Regions from separate parts of the Myroides profundi genome, predicted to be linked through region 1. Evidence: riboswitches for the same ligand, from Rfam matches in the RefSeq annotation. Region 1 holds a riboswitch; each other region holds the start of a gene.
What was found. A riboswitch is a leader RNA that binds a small molecule or an ion and turns the genes downstream of it on or off. The one in region 1 is predicted to bind cobalamin.
Positions count from the first base shown of each region.

Region 2: it holds a riboswitch for cobalamin, as region 1 does, so the genes downstream of both, MPR_RS01630 (TonB-dependent receptor) here and metE (5-methyltetrahydropteroyltriglutamate--homocysteine S-methyltransferase) in region 1, are expected to answer to the same signal.
Region 3: it holds a riboswitch for cobalamin, as region 1 does, so the genes downstream of both, MPR_RS04615 (acyl-CoA thioesterase) here and metE (5-methyltetrahydropteroyltriglutamate--homocysteine S-methyltransferase) in region 1, are expected to answer to the same signal.

Region 1 covers NZ_CP010817.1:3,043,714-3,048,953, forward strand. The annotation lists gene metE (5-methyltetrahydropteroyltriglutamate--homocysteine S-methyltransferase) at 1-1,669, opposite strand, end outside; cobalamin riboswitch at 1,849-2,036, opposite strand; gene MPR_RS13365 (Lrp/AsnC family transcriptional regulator) at 2,197-2,658, shown strand; gene MPR_RS13370 (hypothetical protein) at 2,763-3,116, opposite strand; gene MPR_RS13375 (TolC family protein) at 3,658-5,049, opposite strand; gene MPR_RS13380 (efflux RND transporter permease subunit) at 5,144-5,240, opposite strand, start outside.
Region 2 covers NZ_CP010817.1:358,339-363,578, reverse strand. The annotation lists gene MPR_RS01645 (hypothetical protein) at 1-498, shown strand, start outside; gene MPR_RS01640 (hypothetical protein) at 695-1,516, shown strand; gene MPR_RS01635 (MepB family protein) at 1,573-2,013, shown strand; cobalamin riboswitch at 2,071-2,251, shown strand; gene MPR_RS01630 (TonB-dependent receptor) at 2,365-4,434, shown strand; gene MPR_RS01625 (YncE family protein) at 4,431-5,240, shown strand, end outside.
Region 3 covers NZ_CP010817.1:1,009,751-1,014,990, forward strand. The annotation lists gene MPR_RS04605 (2-isopropylmalate synthase) at 1-1,081, opposite strand, end outside; gene MPR_RS04610 (hypothetical protein) at 1,227-2,720, shown strand; cobalamin riboswitch at 2,854-3,046, shown strand; gene MPR_RS04615 (acyl-CoA thioesterase) at 3,246-3,644, shown strand; gene MPR_RS04620 (hypothetical protein) at 4,457-5,240, shown strand, end outside.

The DNA of each region.
Region 1 (5,240 bases):
TTTGTTTAGTCAATGACTGAGCATAAGCAGACCAAAATACTGTTAATGGCTTACTGCGATACACATCTCCATAAATAACAGGAGGTTTCACACATCTACTTCCATAACTCTGTACCCAACCATTCTGAGTAAAAGTAAATCCTTCTAACTGTTCTCCGAAGTACTCCACCATGTCATTGCGTTCAAACTCTCCATGTACTAATACATCTAGCCCTATTTCTTCTTGCCACTGTATAGCTCTAGCCGTCTCTTGTTTTAATAAATCTTCATACTGTTGCTCTGTAAGCTCTCCTTTTTTAAACTTAGCTCTCCACTGTCTTACTTCTGTCGTCTGTGGGAATGAACCGATTGTTGTTGTTGGAAATAAAGGAAGGTCTAATGCTTTATGTTGTAAGGGTTGTCTTGTACTAAACGGAGCTTTTCGTTGTGCATCCTGTTCTGTAATTCCTTGTACACGTTTTTTGACTGCTTCATGATGTATTAATGCAGATGTACTTTTATTGTGTTGAGCTATTTTATTCTCTTGATAAACTGATACACTCTCTCTATCTACAACACTCGCTAACTTAGCTAAATCTACTACTTCCTGAACCTTTTGTTTAGCAAAAGCAAGCCATTGCTTGATTTCTGATGTTAATTTCACCTCCCCTTCTAAATCAATAGGACTGTGAAGTAAAGAACACGATGTTGCTATGATGATTGTCTCTTTCCCTCTTCGCTCAATAGCTTTATCTATCAATGTTAATGATTGTTCATAATCATTCTTCCAGATATTACGACCATCCACCACACCTAGTGACAACTTTAAACTAGACGGAGCCTTATTAAGTATCTCTTCTAGCTGCTCTTCATTACGCACTAGATCAATATGTAATACTTCTACAGGTAAAGCTACTGCCAAGGAAGTATTATCTTCTAGCCCTCCAAAATAAGTAGCTACAATTACTTTAAGATCTGGAAAAGTAGATTGTATCGTATTGTAAAACGATGTAATTGCAGTTTTCTGTTCTTCTGTTAAATCAAGAACTAGAAAAGGTTCGTCAATTTGAATATATTGAACTCCTTCATCTGTCAGACGTTTTATTATTTCAATATATACTGGTAATAAACTATCTGCTAAGCTCAATACATTAAAGTCTTGTTCTTTTGCCTTACCTAATAATAAATAAGAAACAAGCCCTAAGATAACAGGCTTCGTCTCTATACCAATCTTTTTGGCTTCTTTATATTCATCTACTACCTTTAGTGAAGTTAATTCAAACTGTTGTCCTTTATAAAACTCTGGTACGATATAGTGATAGTTAGTATCGAACCATTTTGTCATTTCCATAGCTGTAATATCAAAACCTCCTTTTTGATACCCTCTAGCCATTGCGAAGTATAAATCTAGTAAAGACAGTTCTTCATTTGTACGAAGAGGTTGATACCTTTTAGGAATAGCCCCTAAGGTTAAACTCCAATCTAATACTTGATCATAAAATGAAAAGTCATTAGAAGGGATTAACGTGACACCTGCTGTCTTTTGTAATTGCCAATTTTGATAACGAATAGTTTGTGCAACCTGTTCTAACTCTTCTCTTTCAATTTTCTCAGCCCAATACTGTTCATTTGCTTTTTTCAGCTCTCTTTGGCTACCAATACGCGGATAGCCTAATACTTGTGTTTGCATTTTCACAACTTTTTAAAATGGTTAATTAATCACTTAAAAAGTTCTCTCTTCTTAATGCAATACGCGGTAGTGGGGAAACTCTAATAGATAAGGTATAGCTATAGTATACCATCTCTACATGATATAGAAACAGTGTATCATAGCATCAAACCTGACTTATAGCTCTTTACCGCGAAAGCATTGTCAATTCAAAAATGGCAGGTCTCCTGACTTATAACTACACTAATCGCCCTTCCCGATTTTATATCAGTGAGCATAATATGACTAGTATATTCAATGTTACTTACAGTTGCGCGACAGCTCGTGATTCTCACACGATTCCCTTTTAATCTACAGTTAAGTAAAACCTATTTTCGCTTGATGAAGTATTTTAAGAACAATCTAAAATTCTAAACAAATATACAATTACAGAATACAACCATTACAAACAAACCATAATTAAGAATAAATAACCATACAAACTATTTTATAAGATTTTAATTCTATTATCATTACATTTGGTACCACTAAAACAAAATATTATTCTGATGCATAACCTAGACGAGACCGATTTAAAACTACTTCGAATACTGTGTGATAATTCTAACCTGACAACAAAAGAGATTGCTCAACAAGTAAACCTATCTGCTACCCCAGTATTTGAGAGAATAAAACGACTAGAAAAAGAAGGTTTTATCAAAAAATATATTGCTTTAATAGATGCTGAAAAGCTAAATAAAGGTTTTATTGTATTCTGCAATATTAAACTCAAACAACATGAGCGTTTTATCAATAACAAGTTTGTTGAAGATATTATGCTTATAGATGAAGTCGTTGAATGTTATAATATATCAGGAGATTTTGACTTTATCCTAAAAGTATATGCTAATGATATGAAGCATTACCAAGACTTTGTATTTAATAAATTAGCCATGGTAGATAGTATAGGAAGTACACATAGTTCTTTTGTGATGAGAGAAATTAAGAACACACATAATATCTCTTTTTAACCTTAACCTATTTCCCTTACTAACTACATAAAAAAAGAATGACTTAGATAAATTTATCTAAGTCATTCCTAAAATTTACTGCCTAACAAATCAATTATCTTTTTCTATTTTCTCAATATTTCAACTTTTGTTGGAACAGGAGTACTAGTAATCTTAGAGTTATAATATTTACCTGTATCTATAATGATATTACCATGAAGACCAGTATATTCACAATCAAAATCCACACTGTTTTGACCATCTTTAGTTTTTATTAAAGTTTTAAGAGTTCCAGGGCTAACTCCTTCCACAAACGGTTTTCCGTATTCTATAACATGAGTTGCTAATTCACTAGCCTCAAATGTTTCAACTTTATTAGCCTTAAGAACCGTCATAACATCCCATGGAATTACATTCTTCTTATCAGCATTAAATGGCAATATTAACTCAGTAGTTCCTTTTGGTATAATCACCTTCATCTGTGTGTTTCTTATCTTGACATGCTAATAGAATAGTCAAAATAGATAAGGTTAAAATCTTAGTTTTTTTGTTCATTATTGTGTTTGATGTTTATATTTTGTTTTTCTTCATAATACTTCATCCAAATAACAATAACCTTTAAAAACAGTCAAATTAATTCATATTACTATTCAAATATTAATCAATTCATTTATACAACATAACAAATATTTTGGGCTCAAAAAACAAATCAAAAAATACATTATCACTTATTTACTAATCCCTTATTACGTTAAAATATTATACAAAAAAAAAGCCACATCTCACGATGTGGCTCTCTCAATTAAAAAGTAGTAAAAAATCGACAAAGATTATTTGTCTAGAAAGACTCAATCTATTGACACAATATAATTTTATAAATAGTTCCCAAATTAGCACGATGATTAACTATCTAAAAGTAAAATGTCGATAAACAGACTGAGTCAAGTAATTAATAATCTACTATAGAGATTGATTACACTATAGTATCACTTTCATTACTCTATATATAAATGGAAAAAATTATTCTCTCCAACCTCCACCTAATGCTTTATAAAGCTTAATAATGGCCTGCCATTCTAATAGCTGATCATTACTATGTGCTAATTGTGCATAAAGGTGTGCTTGTTCTGAAGTCAATACATCTGTATAATTCGTTGAAGAATGATACACTAATAACTTCTTCGTATAATCAACAGCTAAGGCTAACTTATCCACTTGTTGTTGTCTCATAGTCAGTTGCTCACCTGCCATCTCATAAGCATATAGTGCATCAGAGACCTCTTGCCCTGCTACTAACATTGTTTTTTGGAAGTTGTATGCTTTCTCCTGATAACTCGCTTTTGCTATCTCTAATCTTGTTTTGTTTTGTCTTTTATTAAAGATAGGCTGTAATAAACCTCCTGCTATATTAGCAAACAATCCTGTAGATGTAAACCAATCTTTAAACTCATAACTAGAGAATCCCGCTCCTCCTGTGATATTTAATGAAGGGTAGAATGCTCTCTTAGCCGCATTCACATCTTCAAAATACGCTGCCAACTCATACTCAGCTGCCATCACATCAGGTCTATTCTTTAGTAGATGTGCAGGTATCCCTATACTTGGTTCTATTGGTAGTTCTTGTACAGTTAAGTTAGCTCTATCTATTGTACCTACAGGTTTTCCTAATAGAACATTCAATGCATTCTCTACTTCTCTGATTTGGCGTTTTACCCCTGGTAGTGCAGCCTCAGCGTCATAGTAGTTAGCTTCACTCTGTACCACAGCCGCACCAGTTACTACATTGGACTCCTTCAACTTTTGCATTGTCTCAACATCTACTTTTCTATTCACTATCGTCTTTTCGATAATAGTTTGTTGTTGATCTAACGCCAATAATTGGTAATAATAATCCGCTATCTGAGCGACTATCTGAGTCTGCACAGCTTTTTGTCCTGCATCAGACTGAAGCATTCTATAATAGGCAGCACGCTTGCTACTCGCTAATTTTCCCCATACATCTATTTCCCAAGAAGTATTAGCGAATACATCATACTGTGTCGCATTCTTTACAAAACCAAACCCTTGAGGATAAGCTAATCTTGATCTTTTCACTCCTCCCCCTATACTTAAATCAGGTAAGAACGCAGCTTTAGATTGTTTTAATAACGATTCAGAAGCATGTAGCCTTTCTATCCCCATCTTCAGGTCTAGGTTATTTTCTATTCCTTCTGTTATTAGCTCTTGTAGCTTTGCATCTTTAAACAAAGTCTGCCAAGGCATCATGCCTATACTTAATGTATCCCCTTCTTGGGTATCTCGATAAAGCTCTTTTGCAGCAATATCTAAGTGCTGATAACTCTGTGTGGATTGGCATGAAGCCAACATCCCTATAGCTAGAGCACCTATATATATTTTATATGTCCATTTCATGATTCTTCTGATTTATCGCATTGACTTAAGTCATTGTGTAACGTATAAGCGCATCCATAGATACACTTATACGTTTCTCACTTTATAATTACACTTACTCTTCTTCTTCTAGTACAGGAGCTCCACTTATTTTCTCTTGTAACGCCTGGAACACAACAAATAATGAAGGAATAACTAATACCCCAATCAGT
Region 2 (5,240 bases), 1.4 Mb from region 1:
AATGACAAAGGTAAGATGATTAAAAACTTCGTCTTCGAATACGATAATAAAGGACAGATGATTAAAAGTTCTGATCTAGATTATGATAATGAACTGCTCTTCACTCATAATAACAAAAAACAAATAATAACAGCCACTGATATTAACACCACCACTAACTTTAAATATGACAGTAACGGCAACCTAGCTAATACATTTATGATAGACAATGCTAACATTGTAGAGGCTTATACTTATGATAACAATCCCAACCCTTTTAAGAATATGCCTGTCAATGTTCCTCTACATTTTCAAAAAACAACAGCTTTTGATATCATGTATTACTACAAACCTATTAATAATGTGACTACTTATAATCAAAATAACACCACAAAAGGAAATGTAGAGTATGAGTATAACAAGAATAAATACCCTAAAAAAAGCATTACTACAAATAACAATGGAGTTGTTAAAGAAGAGTTCTCTTATAAAGATATAGAGATAATTAAAACGAAATAATAGCTATAATTCATACAAATTCAATTTCAATAATCATATATATACAACATTCTCTTATCAATATTATCCTCCTTAAAACTAGTAAGTTTACTCAATTTTTCTATTCATAACTTAAAAAGTTGAGAGAATATCATATTACCTATAAGTGTAATCAAACAAAAGTATATCTTTAAGACTTACTAAACACTTACAAATTATGATTAGAAATATTACTTTTTTTACTTATTTATTAGTTGCTATAAGCATAAGTAGTTGCTCCTCAGACAATACAACTGAGAACAACAAAACAGTCACTGTATTAGAATATTACAAAAAGATTAAAACAGAAAACAACAATATTTTAATCTCTGAAATAACTTTTGAATACAATAATAATGGCAATGTAATAAAACATAATACTGTAGATTATTTTAAGAAAAAAGGATATGAAAAGTTATTCTATCTAAATAAGTCAGAAACAAATTATACTTATAATACCTCTAACAAGCTTCTTCATTTAGTGGAAAAAGATTCACTAGGAAAAATCAAAGAAGATGATGCTTTAGTATACAATGACAAAGGAATCTTAACTAAAGTAATTTCAAATAAGTACAGCAACTCTAGCTATGAATACAAAACGAATAGTAATAATCAAATTTACTATGTATATCCTATAGCTTCAGAAAATAAAAGTAACATAGAATACTTCTATGACACAAAAGGCAATGTAACCAGTGTCAAATTAGAGGAGTCTACTTTCCCAAGTGAAGAATTCACATATGATGAAGCACCTAATCCTTTTAAGGATATGCCTATAAATTTATCCGTATTAGAATATCGTACTGCATTCTCGCCTATTATATACAACTATAACCCGTCTAACAATATAAAGACAAGTAAAAGTTTCGTTTACCCCTTAGAGACTAAGGAATACCAATACAATAAGAATAATTATCCAACATATACTAAGACGATAAATCACAACGAATATATAATTGAAGAGTTTTTTAACTATAAAACACTTACAGTAGAAAAATAATACAGAATAAAAGGACTTAAAACATTCTAATACCATTCATTTATAAACATCCTTAAATGCTACTTCATAATTATCAAAAGCAACTAAATAAAATATTAGTAAACAGCATAACCACTAGTATCTCAGATATCCAATGGAGTACAGAAAAAAATGACTACAATGCCTGTACTTTCTATTTCAACAATAAAAAAGTTATATATAGAGAAGCTAAAATAACACCCAAAAAGGTAGGCTATTTCGTAGCCATTTGGCAACGTGATCATGATGGGAAGACTATTCCTTATCATATCACAGATGATTTTGACTATTTTATTATCGCTACTCAACAAGGATACTTTCTATACCCAAAAGAAGAATTAGCTAGGCTTCATATCATCTCTACTGAACAAAAAGAAGGCAAAAGAGGAATGCGTGTCTATCCTATTTTAGAAACGGAGATGAACAAGCAAGCTTTAAAGACTTTTCAATCTCATCTGCCTTTTTGGAATAATTTTTAAAGATTCTATAATAAAATACCATTAACAGAATAAATACATTCCATTAAGCTTTTTTTATATATTTGTAACGAGACTGGTTATCATTGTGATACGAAAAAGGGAATTAGGTGAAAATCCTAAACAGACCCGCTGCTGTAAGCTCATAAATAGTAACGAATCTAGCTATCCACTGTCGCATAGATGGGAAGGATATTCGTTATGAGCAAGTCAGAATACCTGCCATTCTAAAATAAGTTTTGATGTTTTCGGGGGATGAAACATAAGGCGTTCTATGATATAGTCATTGGCAACAATGATTTTGACGCATTTATATCTACTCCAAATGTCAAAATCAACTAGCCAAAAACTAATATGACAAAAACAAAATTACTAGTACTAACCACTGCGTTATGTATAGCGAATACTGCTATATATGCACAGACCCCTAAAGACAGTATCACTGCTCTAAATGAGATCGTGATACAAAAAGAAGTCTTTCGAGATCTTATACCTGTACAGACACTAGACGGAGCTAAACTTCAACGTCTTAATAGTTATAGTGTAGCTGATGCTCTACGATACTTCGCAGGAGTGAAGATCAAAGATTATGGTGGTATGGGAGGACTAAAGACAGTAGACGTTCGTAATATGGGTACTCATCACGTAGGAGTATTTTATAACGGGGTACAAGTAGGCAATGCACAGAATGGAATCGTAGACTTAGGTAAGTTCTCCTTAGACAATATCGAGACTGTAAAACTATACAATGGTCAACGCAGTGCTATTTTCCAATCTGCTAAAGAGTTTGCATCTGCTTCTACTGTATATCTACAAACTAAAAAACCTGTCTTCCAAGAAGGAAAAGACGTAAATATATCAGCTAAATACAAGGCTGGTTCTATCCAATTAGTCAATCCTTCTGTACGTACAGATATCAAAGTAAACAACAATATTAGTACCTCTATCAGTGCTGAGTATATCTATTCTAATGGAGATTATAAATTCAGACAAAAACGCCATAATATAGATGGTTCTGTAGCTTATGATACTATTGGTCATAGAAAGAATAGTGATATAGAGGCTTATCGAATAGAGAATACATGGTTTGGAAAAACAGATAAAGATACTTGGCAAGCTAATTTATATTACTATCAATCTGACAGAGGGTTACCTGGTGCTGTAATCAAAAAAAGTGATGTCACTCTTGAAACAGAAAACATCAATGAACGCCAACAAGACAAAAACTTCATGGCACAAGGAGAATGGACTAGATTTGTTTCTGATAGGTATCAATTCCAACTCAAAGGGAAATATGCTTATGATGAGATGCATTACTTATCTCGTAAGACGGTAGGCTTCGAAGGAGAAGAGGTAACTTACAATCCACAGTTTGACAATACCTATTTTCAACAAGAATATTATCTATCTGCAGCACACCTATACAAGCTTACAGATATATGGGATGTTTCCTTATCTACAGATTTACAATACAATAAGTTAAACGCAACACGTAAGGGACAAGGAACTCCGTTCTCTTATCCTGAGCGCTATACATTCTTGACTTCACTTGCTACATCCGTAAACCTAGGTAAAGTAAAGGCTCAGGCTAATATACTAGGAACATTTACAAAAGAGAAAGTACGTTATAACTTTGAAGCACCTGATCGTCAGTTTTGGGCACCTTCTGTGTTCCTAAGCTATAAACCATGGGATAATGAGGACTTAGTCATTCATTCATTCTATAAGTATATTTATAGACTACCTACATTCAATGATCTTTATTATACTCAATTAGGTACAGCGAACTTAAAGCCTGAAGCATCTAGACAGGTTAACTTAGGTTTTACTTATAACAAACAGTTTCAACAGTCTCTTTTTGAAGAAGTACATCTGTCTGTTGAGTCTTATTATGCTAATATTACAGATAAGATTATCGCTACTCCTACTTCTAGTATGATGAGATGGATGATGACTAACCTAGGAAAGGTAGAAAACTACGGAATAGAAACTAACTTAGGAACTACCCTAAAAATCATGGAAGACTTAAAGTTAGGAGTAAACCTAACTTATGAATATACGGTTGCCAAAGACAAGAGTAAAACGCTATATGGCAAGCCTTCTTATTACGGAGATCAGATACCTTATGCTCCATGGCATTCAGGATCTTCTATTGTCAGTCTAGACTATAGAGATTGGGGGCTTAACTATAGTTTTATTTATGTAGGAGAACGTTACAATGGTAATAAAAACAATATCAAGCGAAATGAAATACAGCCTTGGTATACGCATGATATTTCCTTACTTAAAAGTTTTCAGTGGAGACAATATCACTTTAAAGCAAGCATAGAGGCTAATAATATTGCTAATCAATATTATGAAGTTGTGAGCAACTTCCCAATGCCAGGACGTAACTTCCGTTTCACTTTAAGCTTTGACCTATGAAATTAAACAAAATAATATTCCTTGCATTAGCATTACTAACATTAGTAAGTTGTCGCAAAGATGAGATGATATTCTTATCTGATAGTTCACAAGTATCTATTCCTATTACTACTGATAAATACAGTGGTTTCTACCTGCTTAATGAAGGTAATATGGGAATGAACAGAGCTTCTATAGACTTATTTGAATATCACAACGGAACGTATACTAGAGATATCTTCTCAGAAAGAAATCCAAATATTACTAAAGAACTAGGTGATGTAGGTAATGACATCAAGATATATGGTACTAAAGCTTATGCTACTATTAACGTATCAAACTTCATAGAAGTATTTGACGTAGAAACTGGTAAACATATTAAACAAATCCATGTACCTAACTGTCGTTATTTAGCTTTTAAAGATGATAAGGCTTATGTTAGCTCTTATGCAGGAAAAGTAGAAATAAATCCAAATGCAGAACGTGGTTTCGTAGCGGAGATAGATACCTTATCACTAGAAGTAACTAGACGAGTAACGGTAGGTTATCAACCTGAAGAAATAGTCATTAAAGGAAACAAACTATATGTAGCTAACTCTGGAGGATACCGTGTTCCTAATTATGATACTACAGTATCAGTGATAGACATTCCTTCATTTACAGAAACCAAAAAGATAGATGTAGCCATCAACTTACATCGTATGCAAATTGATAAAGCTGGAGACATCTATGTTTCTTCAAGAGGAGACTATTATAATGTAGAACCTAACTTGTATGTAATAGACTCTAACTCTGACCAAGTGAAGCAGAAGCTTGACATACCTGTG
Region 3 (5,240 bases), 2.0 Mb from region 1:
AGAAATATTCGTATAAAGTATCTAATTCGGTTTTAGTAACGTCATATCCGATATTCTTGAAGCGGTACGCTAAGGCTGATCTACCACTACGCGCCGTTAGAATGATAGAAGAAGCGTCTACACCCACATCTTTAGGGTCTATAATCTCATAAGTGTCTCTTCGTTTAATCACTCCATCTTGATGAATACCAGAACTGTGAGCAAAGGCATTCGCACCTACAATAGCTTTATTCGGTTGGACTACCATTCCCATCGTAGAAGAAGTCAGCTGACTTAAATGATTTAACATCGTTGTATTAATATCGGTATGAAAGCCTAAATTCTCATGTTGTTTTAAGATCATGACCACTTCCTCTAAAGCGGTATTACCTGCACGTTCACCTATACCGTTGATTGTACATTCGATCTGTCTAGCCCCATTGATTATTCCAGCGATAGAATTAGCAGTAGCCATACCTAGATCATTGTGACAGTGACATGATAAGATGACGTTCTCTATTCCTTTGACATGATCTCTTAAGTACTTTATTTTGTTTCCATAATCTGTAGGTAGACAGTATCCCGTAGTATCAGGGATATTGATCACTGTCACACCTGCTTGGATTACTGCTTCACAGACTTTCGCTAGATAAACATTATCAGTTCTACCAGCATCCTCAGCGTAGAACTCTACATCGTGCACATACTTTTTAGCATAGGCTACAGCTTCTGCAGCACGATCTATAATAGCCTCTTGTGTTGAGTTAAACTTGTATTTTATATGTGAGTCAGATGTACCGATACCTGTGTGTATTCTTGGTTTTTGTGCAAACTCTAATGCCTTAGCTGCCGAATCTATATCTTTCGTATTCGCACGAGTAAGTGCACATATTTTAGCGTTTTTAACGATTTTACTAATCGCCTGAACAGCCTCAAAGTCACCAGGACTAGAAATAGGAAAACCTGCCTCAATCACATCAACACCTAATTCATCGAGTTGCTGAGCAATAGCCAACTTTTGTTGTTTATCTAGTTTACAACCAGGTACTTGTTCTCCGTCTCTTAATGTGGTGTCAAAAATCTCAATCTTTTCAGTTTTCATATTTTATGTTTTTAAATAACTTTAGACAAAAGTGTATAAAAGCTTTTTGTTAACTTTATCAAAAAAACAAAAACTACAATGTTAAAAAACTGATTTAGTTATTTAAGTTGTTGTTTTTGAGTTTGTTAAAATATTTTTTATTACAATGTCAAATTGGGGAAAAGACTGGTTATTTATATTGATAAAATCTTTGACAAGGTCAGAGAAACGTCAATTTACTTTATATGTGAATAGGTTGCAGAATAATGCAGATGCTAAATTCATCTCACTATTTAATGCGATGGATAAGATGGAGGAGTATGATGAGCAAGTTATTCTCAAACAAAAAATAACGAGTAAACAACAATTATCCAACTTAAAAGCAAATCTGTATAAAGCTATTTTGGCTAGCCTTCGTATGAATCCTAGTAAGAAAAACGTAAGAATACAGATACGTGAACAATTAGATTTTGCAACCATTTTGTATCAAAAAGGATTACATAAGCAAGGGCTAAAAATATTAGATAAGGCGAAACAAATCGCTTTAGATGTAGAGGAGAAGAGCCTGGCTCTAGAGATTATAGAACTAGAAAAGGTAATCGAATCTCAGTATATCACTCGTAGTATTACGGGGCGTGCAGACGAGCTTATCGCACAGTCTAATGACCTGATTATACAGAACTATTATGCGACTAAGTTATCTAATCTATCACTGAAGTTCTATAACGAGATGCTTACCTCAGGGTATGCTAAGAGCGAGGAAGATAAGCAAGAGCTAATTACCCGATTTAGTGATCAGCTCTTAGATATAGATGTGAAGATGCTTAACTTTAGAGAGAAGTTATGGTACTTTAAAGCGCATGTGTGGTTATGTTTTCTAATCCAAGATTATCACAACGCTTATAAATATGCTAAGCTATGGGTAACACTATTCTATGAGCATCCTAAGATGATACAGAGTCATCCTATATGGTATTTAAAAGGGAACTCTTATTTATTTAAAATCTTATTGTTGTTTAAATCTGTAGATAAATATATCTATTGGAATGCTAAATTAGAAGAACAATTGGCTTTAGAGAGCTTCCCTCAGTCTATGAATATAGATTCTCAGCGATTCTTATTGCAGTTTAGTAATAAGCTGAATATAGAGTTTATACAACAGACTTATAATGGAAGTCTACTTTTCGTAAAGCAATTACAGCGTGGACTTAATGAATATGTGAATATGATCGATGAGCATCACTTCCATATTCTATATTTTAAAGTAGCTTCTTTGTATTTCGGATACAAGAAATATGATGATTCTCTTGCCTATACAGAACGAATTCTGAAGAATTCTGACTACTCTGTACAGGAAGATTTACTATTTCATACTCGTATTTTATCTCTAATGGCACAGTATGAGTCAGGGAAAGATCAGCATTATGAAGACTTTATTAAAGCCAATAGAGCCTTGATGAAAAAGATGAAAAATAAAACACAGATACACGATACCTTTATGAGTCTATTCGAAGGACTATTAGGAGCATCGGTTAAAGATCAGAAGCTTGTGTTAGAGCGATTTGTAAAAGAAACTGAAGAGCTCTATACGAATAGATTTTATGTGAGAAGTATTCTCTATATAGATGTCCTAAATTGGGCAAAGAAGAAAATAGTTTAACTTAGATATATTGACTTATCCAATGATAAAAGCCACATAGACTTCTTAGTTTATGTGGCTTTGTTTGATTAAAATGTGTTGGATGTTTCAAAAGAATTACTATCTTCGCCACAGTATTAGAAAATAATACAGTATTAATTCCATAGAAATAGGTTATACTTAGTTGTATATGAAAAGGGAATCGTGTGAGAATCACGAACTGTCGCGCAACTGTAAGTAACTCATTAATTTTTTATCCAAGTGATCCACTGTTATTACTTAAGTAATGGGAAGGACGATAAAAAATAGTTACAAGTCAGGAGACCTGCCTAATTCTGTTTATAGACTATGCTTTCGCGGTTTAGAGCTTTATGTCAAGTTGGAATGTGTTTATTATTTAATCCATGAGATTATAGTCAGTATAATCTAGGATGAGCGCATTGTATCTTTTCATTTAATTCCAAATCATTTTTTCGAATAGCAGTTTGATAGATTTCTATCTAGTCTATAGTATTTCTGAATACTGTAGGATTAACGAATATAACTATGTTAATAGAAGCAGAGATAGAAGAACGAAAATCGAAGGCAATCACTAGTGTCTTTAAGGTAGTATTCCCAGATACTACTAATCATCATAATACCATGTTCGGTGGACGAGTAATCATGATGATGACAGAGACAGCATTTATGACTGCTACTCGTTTTTGTAGAAAGAACTTTGTGATTGTTAGTAGTGATAAGATTGACTTCAGAAAGCCGATACCAGCTGGCTCATTAGTAGAGATGGTAGGTGAGGTAGAGTCTATCGGGAATACGAGTATTCGCATCCGTGTCAATGTGTACAGAGAGAAGATGAGAGAGGATGAACGCATCCAAGTAGTGACAGGAGTATTTACGCTCGTAGCATTAAATGATAATTTCAAACCGATATCTATATTAGACTAGGTTTTATACAAGTAAATTTTGTAAGCATCTTACATTTTTTAGTTTTTGGTAGGGGGATAGACAGGTTAGTGTCTATCCCCATTTTTTTTGACTCCTTTTAACCCAGAATCAGTGATAGACAGATAAACGAAAAGTAATTATACAAAATAGCTCTGAATTAGTGATACAAGCATACTATAGTATGGTTTTAGAGCTAATGAAAGAGATATGAAGTAGAATTGCTTTGTAGTATTTGGCTAACGCTTATTCTGGGTTTAATCTAGTCTTTGAGATCTAAACATTGGCCTTATTATAGATATCTAACTCCATTAATAAACTTTTTATAAGAGGTATCATCATAAAAATAATCAACTCTTTTTTTTACTTTTTGATTCAAAAATTGACCTTTTATAACGAGTTTTTATAGATTATACTTCCTTTTTTTTGATAATTAGCTCTGTAAAGACCTATAATTAGCTCTTTTTGAAAAAAAAGATGACATTTTTTTTAAGAGTGATTTTTGTTTAATATGTTGGTTTACAGTGATTTGTTTGTTTTTTGTGTAGAATGAACACTTTCTTTATATCCCCTTAAAGCCTTATAAACAGTAGTTTGAATGCAATTCCTTCGACAGTTCGTGGACAATAACCCGTATTTAGTGGGCAAAAGAGGTCATTAGTCGAAGAAGTATCCTTTTATTAACCATGTATTCTCCTTGGATATAAGGTTAAAATAAATTTGAGAAGTAGTGAATCTGTCAGAGAATGTCTAGGATTTTAGAAATGGACTTTATAGTTTTGGATTCACTTGTAAAAACCCAATAGACATCACACATGAGAGGATTATTAAAAATTGTATTAGCTGTAGTATTAACTACAACAACTATGACTGTATATGGTCAAAAAAAGAAAAGGAACGCAAAGCAGTATAATAGTGTTGAGGTATATCGTGGCAATGATGTTATTCAAGATTTATTAAAAACGGGAAGAGATACGGTTTTTACGAGACATTATTTAAGCAGCTTCTTAGTAGACTCTACGCGTTTATGGAAAGAGGAAGTAACGTATACAGGAGAAAAACTGGACGATAATAAATATAAAATGTCTGCCCAGAGTATGCTTAAAGAAAAGAATTCGAAGGAGCTAAAGTTAAATACTGAAAGTGAGAAGATATATCATCAGAATAAATCAGATGCTGTTTATATATTGAATAGAAGATATCTATTAGACGGGCTAGTAGAAGAAATAGTTCATCAGAATAAACAATACACTGTCAAATGTATAGATAAGGTAGGGAATGTGTTGAATGAAACGGGATGTCTTCGCTATTCTCAGACACCTTTCCCAGTTGAAAAAATAGAAAAGCTTCAACGCAATCTACAAAAAACAATAACTAATTTAATTAGCAACAGTAAAGGTAAGTTACCTCGTTATATGGTGTTAGCAATTGAAGCAGATTACGAGAGTCAGCGTTGGAATCTAGCTTTAGACTTTCCTAAAGAGTATAAGTTAGGTTCTGATATGCATACAAGTCTAGTAGCTGCTATAGCCCATGTATTAAATAATGAGAAACTAGAAGAATATCATTTTGATAAAGATATTAATGGTAATTATTATA